Lacrimispora indolis DSM 755: one gene and its partner. The protein of the gene in region 2 binds, or shares a complex with, the protein of the main gene of each other region. Links are inferred from orthologs where the notes say so. Each region holds a gene or a part of one and is shown on either strand. Other genes may lie near its edges.

The links.
Region 1: the proteins of K401_RS0120570 (region 2) and smc are in contact, whole or in part, in a crystal structure (PDB 3ZGX), measured with the Bacillus subtilis proteins. The link is inferred for Lacrimispora indolis DSM 755 from one-to-one orthologs.

The regions. Positions count from the first base shown.
Region 1 is NZ_AZUI01000001.1:5,165,913-5,172,099, reverse strand. The notes cover bases 602-4,762. They hold smc (chromosome segregation protein SMC), read left to right. Parts: upstream 602-1,001; coding sequence 1,002-4,562; downstream 4,563-4,762. Other genes in these bases: ftsY (signal recognition particle-docking protein FtsY), read left to right, coding at 4,574-4,762; rnc (ribonuclease III), read left to right, coding at 602-1,021. Outside these bases: acpP (acyl carrier protein), read left to right, coding at 7-237; more of rnc, read left to right, coding at 311-601; more of ftsY, read left to right, coding at 4,763-5,515; ilvA (threonine ammonia-lyase), read left to right, coding at 5,518-6,187. UniProt on the Bacillus subtilis protein: Required for chromosome condensation and partitioning.
Region 2 is NZ_AZUI01000001.1:4,274,492-4,279,304, reverse strand. Bases 846-3,632 are described here. They hold K401_RS0120570 (segregation and condensation protein A), read right to left. Parts: upstream 2,769-3,632; coding sequence 1,923-2,768; downstream 846-1,922. Other genes in these bases: K401_RS0120565 (metallophosphoesterase), read right to left, coding at 2,853-3,632; scpB (SMC-Scp complex subunit ScpB), read right to left, coding at 1,261-1,923; K401_RS0120580 (dUTP diphosphatase), read right to left, coding at 846-1,264. Also shown: K401_RS0120585 (tetratricopeptide repeat protein), read right to left, coding at 1-772; more of K401_RS0120580, read right to left, coding at 827-845; more of K401_RS0120565, read right to left, coding at 3,633-3,704; K401_RS0120560 (hypothetical protein), read right to left, coding at 3,779-3,997; K401_RS0120555 (helix-turn-helix domain-containing protein), read left to right, coding at 4,092-4,370; K401_RS0120550 (serine hydrolase), read right to left, coding at 4,417-4,813. UniProt on the Bacillus subtilis protein: Participates in chromosomal partition during cell division. May act via the formation of a condensin-like complex containing Smc and ScpB that pull DNA away from mid-cell into both cell halves.

The DNA.
Region 1 (6,187 bases), 890 kb from region 2 along the record:
AAAGAAATGGAATTTGAAAAGCTACAGAACATAATTGCAGAGGTATTAAATATTGAGCCGGATGAGGTGACCATGAACTCCACATTTGTGGATGACCTTGGCGCTGACTCCCTTGATGTGTTCCAGATTATCATGGGCATTGAGGAGGAATTTGATATTGAAATTCCGACAGAAGTGGCAGAAAACATCGTAAGTGTCAGCGACGCAGTAGAACAGATCAAGAATGCTTTAAATTAATAGATGTGGGTGCTGCCGGGGACTTTTAAGTCTGTCCGCAGCACCTTCTTTCATAATGAGAGAGAGGTGTATAATGAGCAGGAATTTAAAAGAACTGGAGGAACGGATCGGCTACCGTTTTTCGGACAGGCATCTCATGACACAGGCCATGACTCACAGCTCCTATGCCAATGAGCACCGGTTAAATAAGCTGGAATGCAACGAGCGCCTGGAATTTTTGGGGGACTCCGTGCTGGAGGTGGTTTCCAGTGACTGCCTGTATCACAAATATCCGGAGAGACCGGAGGGGGATTTGACTAAGATACGCGCCAGTATTGTATGCGAGCCGACTCTTGCCTATTGCGCGGAGTGCATAAAGCTTGGGGAATACTTACTTTTGGGCAAGGGAGAAGAGGCCACAGGAGGCAGGGGGCGTGCGTCGATCGTGTCTGATGCTATGGAAGCGCTGATAGGGGCCATTTATCTGGACGGTGGTTTTGCTAATGCAAAAGAGTTTATCCTTCGTTTCATTATGAATGATCTGGAACATAAGCAGCTCTTTTATGATAGCAAGACTATCTTGCAGGAGATCGTACAGAGTAAAACGGACGAACCTTTAAGCTATGAGCTTTTGCGGGAAGAAGGGCCGGATCACAACAAGGTATTTGAAGCCCAGGTCCTCATAGGCCAGGAGATAATCGGACAGGGAACCGGACGGACTAAAAAGGCTGCGGAGCAGGTGGCTGCTTATCATGGGATCTTAAGCCTTAAGAATGGAGAAGGGTATGTATTTAAAAAGTATTGAAATCCAGGGTTTTAAATCTTTTGCCAATAAGATCGTCTTTGAATTTCATAACGGAATTACCGGTATCGTGGGTCCTAACGGCAGCGGCAAGAGCAATGTTGCCGATGCCGTGCGCTGGGTCCTTGGTGAGCAGAAAGTAAAGCAGCTCCGAAGCTCCAACATGCAGGATGTGATTTTTTCGGGAACAGAACTGAGAAAACCTCAGGGCTTTGCCTACGTTGCAATTACCCTTGATAATTCTGACCATCACCTGACCATTGATTACGACCAGGTAACGGTTTCCCGAAGAGTTTACCGTTCCGGCGAAAGCGAGTACATGATCAATGGCAGTGCCTGCCGTTTAAAGGATATTTATGAATTGTTCTATGATACGGGAATCGGAAAAGAAGGTTATTCCATTATCGGACAGGGACAGATTGATAAGATTTTAAGCGGAAAGCCGGAAGAGCGAAGGGAATTATTTGACGAGGCTGCCGGTATTGTTAAATTTAAACGGCGCAAGCTCATTGCCCAGAAAAAGCTGGAAGATGAAAAACAGAATCTCATCCGTGTGAGTGACATCCTCACTGAGCTTGAAAAGCAGGTAGGGCCCCTTGCAAGGCAGTCCGAGGCGGCAAAGGAGTATCTCCGACTGAAGGAAGATTTAAAGAAATACGACGTGAACCAGTTCCTGATGGAAACAGAAGGGATTCAGGTTCAGATGAAGGAAAACCGGGAAAAGGAAAATATCGTATCCCTTGATCTGGAAGATGCAAAACAGGCATCAGAAGGGATCCGGGAAGAATATGACATTCTGGATACATATCTGGCGGAGCTGGAGAGGTCAGCCGGCGCGGCCAGAAATGAGAAGAATAAATCCAACGTGGAGATGGGAAGCCTGGAAGGCCGGATCAATGTATTAAAGGAACAGATTAATACAGAGCAGATGAACGCCGAACACATTGCCGGACGGGTGAGGGCCATCCATGGGGAGATCCAGATGAAAATGGCTCAGGCGGCCTCCTATGAGGAAGAACGGTCCCTGATTGCCGGCCAGGTAAAAACCGCAGTAACAGAGCTTAGAGATGCGGAAGAGACCTTAAGTTCAGAGGACGAGAAAATCCGCCTTTTGGAACAGCAGATTGAAGAGGGCAAGGGAGGCATTATTGACATCCTCAATGAAAAAGCTTCTCTGACTGCAAAACAGCAGCGGTATGAAACCATGCTGGAACAGGTGAATATGCGCCGTTCCGAGGTCTGCCAAAAGCTTTTAAAATTCAAAAGTGATGAGTCGGAGCAGGATGAACAGCTGACGGCTCTTCAAAAAGAAGCAGATGAGATCGAGGCCGGAATTGCCGAGGGCCAGAAGGCCCAGTCCCTTAGTGAAGGAAAGGCAGAAGAGCTGGAAGGCGAGGTCAAAAGGCTTAATAAGAATTTAAATGATAAGCAGCAGGAATACCATACCAGTTATACAAAGCTGGAGTCCTTAAGAAACATTGCCGAACGGTACGAAGGCTATGGCGGCAGCATCCGCCGGATTATGGAGGTAAGAGACCGGGTCCACGGCATCCATGGAGTTGTGGCGGATTTATTCACAGTGCCGAAAAAATATGAGATCGCCATTGAGACCGCTCTTGGAGGCAGCATTCAGAATATCGTTACTGATTCTGAGGCCACTGCAAAACATCTGATTGAATATTTAAAGAAAAACCGATATGGAAGGGCCACCTTCCTTCCATTGACCAGCATTGCAGGCAGGGATTCCTTCCGCCAGGACCGGGCGCTGACGGAGCCGGGAGTCTTAGGGCTTGCCAATACCCTTGTGGAAGCTGACGGCCGGTATGAAGGCCTTTTAAACTATCTGCTGGGCCGTGTGGTTGTAGTGGATACCATTGACCATGCCATCGCCCTTGCAAAGAAGTTCCAGTATTCTTTCAGGATCGTAACCCTGGAAGGAGAGCTTTTAAGCGTAGGCGGTTCCATGACAGGAGGCGCATTTAAGAATACAAGCAATTTACTGGGACGGAAACGGGAGATGGAGGAACTGGAAGGGATCTGCACCAAAGCTCTTTCTGATGTGGAACGCCTGGAAACAGAGCTGGTAATGAACGAGGGACTCCTTGCAGAATGCAGGGAGGAACTGGAAAAGATCCGTTCAGAAAAACAGCAGCTTTATTTAAAGCAAAATACGGTTAAAATAAATATACGCCGTATTGAGGATAAAAAAGAGGAAATCAAGGAATCCTACGGAGATCTGGAGCGGGAAAACGGTCAGCTGGAAGTGCAGATCCGGGAGATCGGCGCCAGCCAGCAGGAGCTTCTTTCTGCGGTTGATAAGCTGGAAAATCAGAATCAGGATACGGTAGAAGAACTGGAGCGTTTAAACGGACGTCTGGAAAAAGCCAGGTCAGACAGGGAGCAGTATTCCAAAGATTTGTCATCTGTCCAGTTAAAAGCCTCAGTTCTAAAGCAAAAGGATGATTTTGAACAGGAAAATATCCGGCGTGTAAAAGAAGAAATTCACCGTTTGGAAGAGGAGCTTGGCGGGCTTTCAAACGGTACCGACGGTTCCAACTCCATCATTGAAGAGAAACAGAAAGAAATTGAAAGCTTAAAGGGCCGGATTCAGGAAGAACTGGTACGCTCAGAAGAACTGGAAGGGGTCATTAACGAAAAGTCCGCACAAAAAGAGGCCAGTTCCAGGGAGCAGAAGGAATTATTCCGAAAGAGGGAAGAGCTTACCGGAAGAATCAGCCTTTTGGATAAAGAATTGTTCCGCTTACAAAGCCAGAAGGAAAAGCTGGATGAGTGGATGGAGAGTCATGTCAATTATATGTGGAATGAATACGAACTGACCTATTCCACTGCAAACGACTTAAGAAATGAAGAGTGGACGTCACTGCCGGAGATCAAACGCATGATCCAGTCTTTAAAAGAGGACATCCGCAAGCTTGGCAACGTCAATGTCAATGCCATCGAAGATTATAAAGAGGTATCAGAGCGCTACACCTTCATGAAGACCCAGCACGATGACCTTGTGGCAGCCGAAGCCACTCTGCTAAAGATCATTGATGAACTGGATACGGGAATGAGAAAACAGTTCGAAGAAAAGTTCCGTGAAATACGTATGGAGTTTGACAAGGTATTTAAGGAGCTTTTCGGAGGAGGACGGGGAACTTTGGAATTAGTGGAGGATGAGGATATTCTGGAGGCGGGAATCCAGATCATATCTCAGCCCCCAGGCAAAAAGCTTCAGAATATGATGCAGCTTTCCGGCGGGGAAAAGGCATTAACAGCCATTGCATTGCTGTTTGCCATTCAGAACTTAAAGCCCTCTCCATTTTGTCTTCTCGATGAGATTGAGGCAGCCCTGGACGATTCCAATGTGGACCGTTTTGCAAAATATTTGCATAAACTGACAAAATCTACTCAGTTCATTGTCATCACACACAGGCGTGGTACAATGATTTCTGCAGACCGTTTGTATGGTATTACCATGCAGGAGAAGGGCGTTTCAACCCTTGTATCTGTAAATCTGATTGAAGAAAATTTAGAAAGTTAAGGAGACCGACTATGGGTGAGAAAAAGGGATTCTTTGGGAAGCTGGTTGCTGGACTGCAGAAGACAAGGGATAATATTATTGCAGGCGTGGATTCCATTTTCAGCGGGTTTTCAGCCATTGATGATGAGTTTTATGAAGAGATTGAAGAGATCCTGATCATGGGGGACTTAGGTATCCAGACCACCATGTCCATCATGGAGGATTTGAGAAAGAAGGTAAAGGAACAAAACATCAAGGATCCGTTAGAATGCAAACAGCTCCTCATGGACAGCATCATGGAACAGATGGACTTAGGGGAAAATGCCTATGAATTTGAAACACAGCGGTCTGTTCTTTTGATTATTGGCGTCAATGGAGTGGGAAAGACCACTTCAGTGGGTAAGCTGGCCGGTCAGATGAAGGATGATGGAAAAAAGGTCATTGTAGCTGCAGCGGATACCTTTCGTGCTGCAGCCATTGAACAGCTGAGTGAGTGGGCAAAAAGGGCAGGAGTGGATATTATCGCCCAGCAGGAAGGCTCTGACCCTGCGGCAGTTGTTTATGATGCAGTTGCCGCGGCAAAATCAAGACATGCGGATATTTTGATCTGCGATACCGCAGGCCGCCTTCATAACAAGAAAAACTTAATGGAAGAGCTTAAGAAAATCAACCGGATCATTGACAAGGAATATCCGGAAGCTTACCGGGAGACTCTGGTAGTGTTGGACGGCACAACAGGACAGAACGCTCTTGTACAGGCAAAGCAGTTTATGGAGGTTGCTGATATTACCGGCATCATTCTCACAAAGCTTGACGGAACCGCAAAAGGGGGAATTGCGGTGGCGATCCAGTCAGAGCTGGGAATTCCGGTCAAATACATTGGGGTAGGAGAGAAAATTGATGACCTGCAGAAATTCAATGCAAAAGAATTTGTAAGCGCATTGTTTCACGTAGAAGAGAAAGAAGAGGCGTAAATATGATGACACTGGAAAAGTTTGAAGAAGCAACGGAAGTCGTTAGCAAGGTTATCCTGGAAACAAAGCTGATATACAGTGAGTATTATTCCAACCAGACCGGCAATAAGGTATATTTCAAGCCGGAGAATATGCAGTATACCGGCGCCTACAAGGTGAGGGGAGCTTATTATAAAATCAGCACCCTTTCCCAGGAGGAGAAGGCAAAGGGCCTTATTACCGCCTCCGCAGGAAATCATGCCCAGGGTGTTGCCTATGCGGCAAAGCTGGCGGGAATTCCGGCCACAATCGTCATGCCTACCACAACGCCCCTTATGAAGGTCAACCGAACCAAAAGCTATGGCGCGGAGGTGATACTGGAGGGAGATGTATTTGATGAGGCATGTGATTACGCCAACAAGCTTTCCGAGGAAAAGGGACTGACCTTTGTTCATCCCTTCAATGATCTGGACATTGCGGCCGGACAGGGAACCATTGCCATGGAGATCGTGAAGGAGCTCCCTACGGTTGATTACATTCTGGTTCCAATCGGCGGCGGCGGTTTGTGCACCGGAGTTTCCGTTTTAGCCAAAATGCTCAATCCCAAGATCAAGGTCATCGGCGTGGAGCCTGCAGGCGCCAACTGCATGCAGGAATCTCTGCGCCAGGGAAAGGTGGTGGAACTGCCCAGTG
Region 2 (4,813 bases):
TCTTTAAAAATGTGATCTCCCGCTCGGCTTCCTCATCAGGACCATGAGCGGAAATATACTGCTGCATCAAATCCAGGGCTGTTTTAAATTCGCCTTTATGTTCCTCGGCAACAGCCTGGTTAAACAAAAGCTCCGGAACCTGGGCGCTGTCCGGCGCAGAAAGACCTTTCTTAAAATATTCCGCAGCTCCATCCCAGTCCTCTTCGGCCAGCTTGCATAAGCCCATCCGGTTGTAAAGCTCCGCGCTCTGTTCCCCGTCCTGAAGGGCCTCTTCATAGAGGCTCATGGCATCGGAAACCGTTCCTTCCTTCTCCATGGCAGCCCCTGCAGCCAAAAGTGCTTTCAGCCTGCCCGGTGCCTTTTTTTCCGTATCCAGCCCGGCGCTTTTCTTATAATCCTCAATAGCGCCCTTTAGATCTCCGGCTCCTGCCTTGGAAACAGAACGCATATTCAAATATTCCGGCAGTTCCCCATCCACCTTGATGAGTATGTCATAGGTGTCTGCTGAGGAGGTATAATCGCCTGCCAGGTATTCGGCTTCTGCCCGGTACTTTAACACATCCACATCAAACTTCCCCACCAGTCCTTTGGAGGAATCAATGGCTTTGTCAAAGGCTTCCACGGCACCGTCATAGTTGCCCTGGTTAAGTGCCTCGATCCCGGCAGCCCGGTAAGAATATTTATCTTCCTTTTTCCCGCAGCCGCCTGCCCCGATAGTAACCGCCAGAGCCAGTCCAAGGATGGCAGCCATATATCCTGTCTTTCTTCTCATGCTATTATCTCCTTTTAAGGAAATTCGATTCGCCTTCTGCTCACAATAGAAATGTTATTGTTTTCCCGTGCTTCCATGGCCGCCCCGGTCTTCATGTCCCAGGGTCTTCACTTCCTCAAAGCACAAGGCCGGCTGATGCTCCATAATGCGGAACTGGCAGATTCGGTCATTTATATGAATCACTGTATCCCGGAGGGCATAAGCCGGGAAAAACCACTGGTCATTGTCACCGCAATAAGTTTCATCGATCACACCCATGCTGTTGGTCTGGATCACGCCGTAATTTTTAAATGTGCTGCTTCTTGGAACCACATGGGCTTCAAACCCTGCAGGCAGCTCCATGGCAATTCCCAATGGAATCAGCTTAAAGTCCCCTGCTTTCATCTCCACTTCTTCCGCCGCGCGCAAATCAATCCAGTCAGATTTGCCCTCAATATAGCGTAAGCGTTCGATTTTATCAGTAAAATATTTTATTCTTATGTCTTTTGTCACCTTGTTTCCTCCTGAATGTTATCTTCTTTTTTATGGTCTGCCGGCATTAAATCCCCGCTTTCGGAAAGCTCTTCTTCCACTTCCATGCGTATCTCAGCCGCAACTACCGGATCGGCCACCGGAAGACTCTGGGTGGAGCCGATGCCGAATCTTCTTAAAAATTCCTCTGTGGTGGCAAACAATGCCGGCCGGCCGGGTGCATCAAGACGGCCCACTTCATATACCAGGTTGTATTCCACCAGCTTATTGACTGCATGATCCGACTTAACACCCCGGATCTTCTCTATTTCGAGCTTTGTCACAGGCTGCTTATATGCTATGATGGACAGAGTTTCCAGAACCACCTCCGTAAGAACCTGCTTTTTGGGCGCAGCTGCAACGCGGATTAAGTTTTCATAATACTCAGACCGTGTGCACATCTGGTAACTGTTCTCCAGCTCCAGGATCTGCATCCCTCTTTTTCCTGTATCATAGCGCTTCATCAAACGAAGGACAGCTTCCTTTGCTGCAGCTTCATCCTGGCCGATGGCCGCGGCCAAAGCCTTTAGTTCAACGGAATTTCCCATGGTAAAAAGAACCGCCTCAATTACGGCTTCCCAGGTTTTTTCTTCTTTTGTGCTCTTTTTCGGTCCAATGGTCTCAAGAGTTTCCTTATCCATCAATTTCCTCTTTCCTGCCAGTCTTCTCCGGGCATAACGGTATCCCTGGAAGGAGTTTCTTCTCCCAGATCTGACAAATCCAGTTCCCCGTCTTCTCCTTCCGGCTCCAGGGTTTCGATGAACATATCATCAAACAAATGCTCCTGGGTCAGCCTGATCTTGCCGATCTTCATGAGCTCCAGAAGCGCTAAAAATGTCACAACAACAAGGGTCCGGTCCGGCTGCTGCTCAAGCAGCCTGCGGAAGGAAAATTTCCGGTGCTCTCTGGCATAATCCATGACCGATTTTATCTTATCTTCCAGGCTTATGGATTCCTTCTGAATGTTGCCGAACCGGCTTCGGATAGGATCCACCCGGTCAGACTTGCGTTTCGTAACAGCCCGGAAAATCTCCTGGAGCTTTGCCAGAGTAAGGCCGTCAAGAAGCTTGTCCAAATCCACCGGCGGTTCGTACCTTGCCACCTCAGGGGGAACTGAAGGGGTCTTGTACAGCAGGCGGTCTGCCCCCAATTCCCGGTCCCTAAGTTCCTGAGACATATATTTATAATATTTGTATTCCAGAAGGCGCGCCACAAGCTCTGCCCTTGGGTCCTCCTCCTCGCCTTCCTCATTGGTTTCCCTGGGAAGCAGCATTCGTGCCTTTATATCAATGAGGGTCGCAGCCATGACCAGAAACTCGCTGACAATGTTTAAATCCTCTGTTTCCATGTGATTGACATAGTCCAGATACTGCTCCGTAATCTCAGCAATGGGAATATCATAGATATTCACCTTATTCTTGTCGATCAAATGAAGCAGCAAATCCAGCGGACCCTCGAAATTATCCAGTTTATAAGAGATTCCCATAAAATCCTCCAAGGCAGACTAACGCATGCCTTTGACCAGTATATCAAATCCTTCCTCATCTGTAAATATATGGCAGGCGCAAAATCATGATTTCGTTTTTAAATCCACCACTACCAGTTGCGGTTTATTGTTTAAACGAATGTTGATGGAATGGGTTCCAAGCCCCCTGCTCACGATCATATGCCTTTCGCCTTCCGTAAACTCTCCGGCGCAGTATGGGAGGAAAAACTGGTATTGAGGTGTCATAACCCCTCCTAAGTAAGGAATCCTTATGGTACCTCCGTGGTAATGGCCGGACAGAGTCAAATCAGCTCCCCAGCCTCTGCACTCACTGAAATAAAGAGGAGAATGACAAAGCAGAATCTGAAACCGCTCCCTGGATGCCTTTCCCGCCTTTTGTTCAATCTCCTCCTCAGTCAAACGCTCCGGCCGGAATTTCCGGTAAACTCCCGGTTCCAAATCGATCCCGGTAACAGCCAGATCTTCTCCATACCGTTCCGTCCGGTTTTCCAGCATTTTGACACCAAACCTTTTTAAGCTGCTCACATAGTCTTCATAAGCGCTGCCGTACACTTTAGGCTCCCAAAGCAGCCGGTTCTCATGATTGCCGTTGCCGCAAAATACGGGATACTTACCGGCCAGTTTTTCCATAAGCTCCAGCGCCGCATCCGTGCTTGCCCTGCTCTTACTGAAGATCATATCGCCCCCTACCAGCACAAGATCAGGCGCCGTCTCATCCACAGCAGCCAAAAGTCTTTCATTGCCGTCGCCAAACCGGTGTTCGTGCAAATCGGAAAGGAACACAAGGGTACGGTCCTTTCTTATCTTTTGACTTTTCAAAACAGTTCTTTCCACGGAAAGCTGTTCTTTTTCATACTCAGAACGCAAATACAAGCCTGCACCTATGGCGCAAAGGGCTCCGGCAGCAAACCACATCCGATTTTTCCTCTTCTTCCCTCATTTTTTCCTTATTTTCTCATCATACAATGAAGAGCCTGTCTGCGTCAAGACTAAGAGGTCCAGTTGCCCACCAGATATTCGATGATAAGATTGGGCACGACCACCATAAGCCCGATGCCAATGCTCATGACAATTGTGCCGCAAAAATATTCCTCATAGCCTGGCGTTCCCGGAGTCGGGGGCACCGTAAAGGCAAGGCGGTAGATGGCGCTGCAGAGAACAGAGAAGCAGATAAGATAAAAAATCACGTTAAAAATATTTTTTTTCATTTATGTATTCCTCCTTTCCCATAATATAAACCACTTATGGATAATATGCAATACTGGATAATCACGGTTTAATTAAGACCAGAGGTGATAAATCATGATCGTTTATGACAGACTTTGGGAAACTATGAAAAAGAAAAGCATCAGCCAGTACCATCTGATAAAGTACTGCAAGGTCAGTGCCGGACAAATCGGACGTCTTAAGAAAAATAACTTCGTTTCCACTCACACCATTGATATGCTCTGCAAGATCTTAGACTGCAGCGTGGAAGAGATCATGGAGTACCGGGCCGATATAAGCGAAGCCACCCAAAAGACAGAATGCCCGCCTGAAACAGAAGAAAGCAATTCTGCCCCATCAGAGGATTTGGCATAGAAAAAGAGCCCAAAGGCTCTTTTTCTATGCCAAAATATCCATGTTCCTACCGGATCCAGGCGCCTGAAGAATCAAGCCGGTATCCATCGGGAGTAACGGTGTCCTTAAGCATGGCTCCATCTGCGCCCAGATAAAACCATTTCCCGCTGCTTTCTACCCAGAAATTTTCTGCCATTACAGAATCTGAACCAAACCAGTAATAGACTCCGTTTATTTTTTGCCACTCATTGCAGGCCTTGTTTCCATCCTGCTTTTGGTAATACCATTTGGTCCCCTCCTGGATCCATCCCGCGGACGAAACTGCTGTCCCTGTTCCTGCCGCCTTCAATGCAAATCCATAATCCAAAAGAGACTTTGTATCCCCATAATGAGTTGATTTACTCTTCATGATGACCGCAATCAGCCGTACTCCGTTCTTTTCCACACAGGTAACCAGGGTGTTG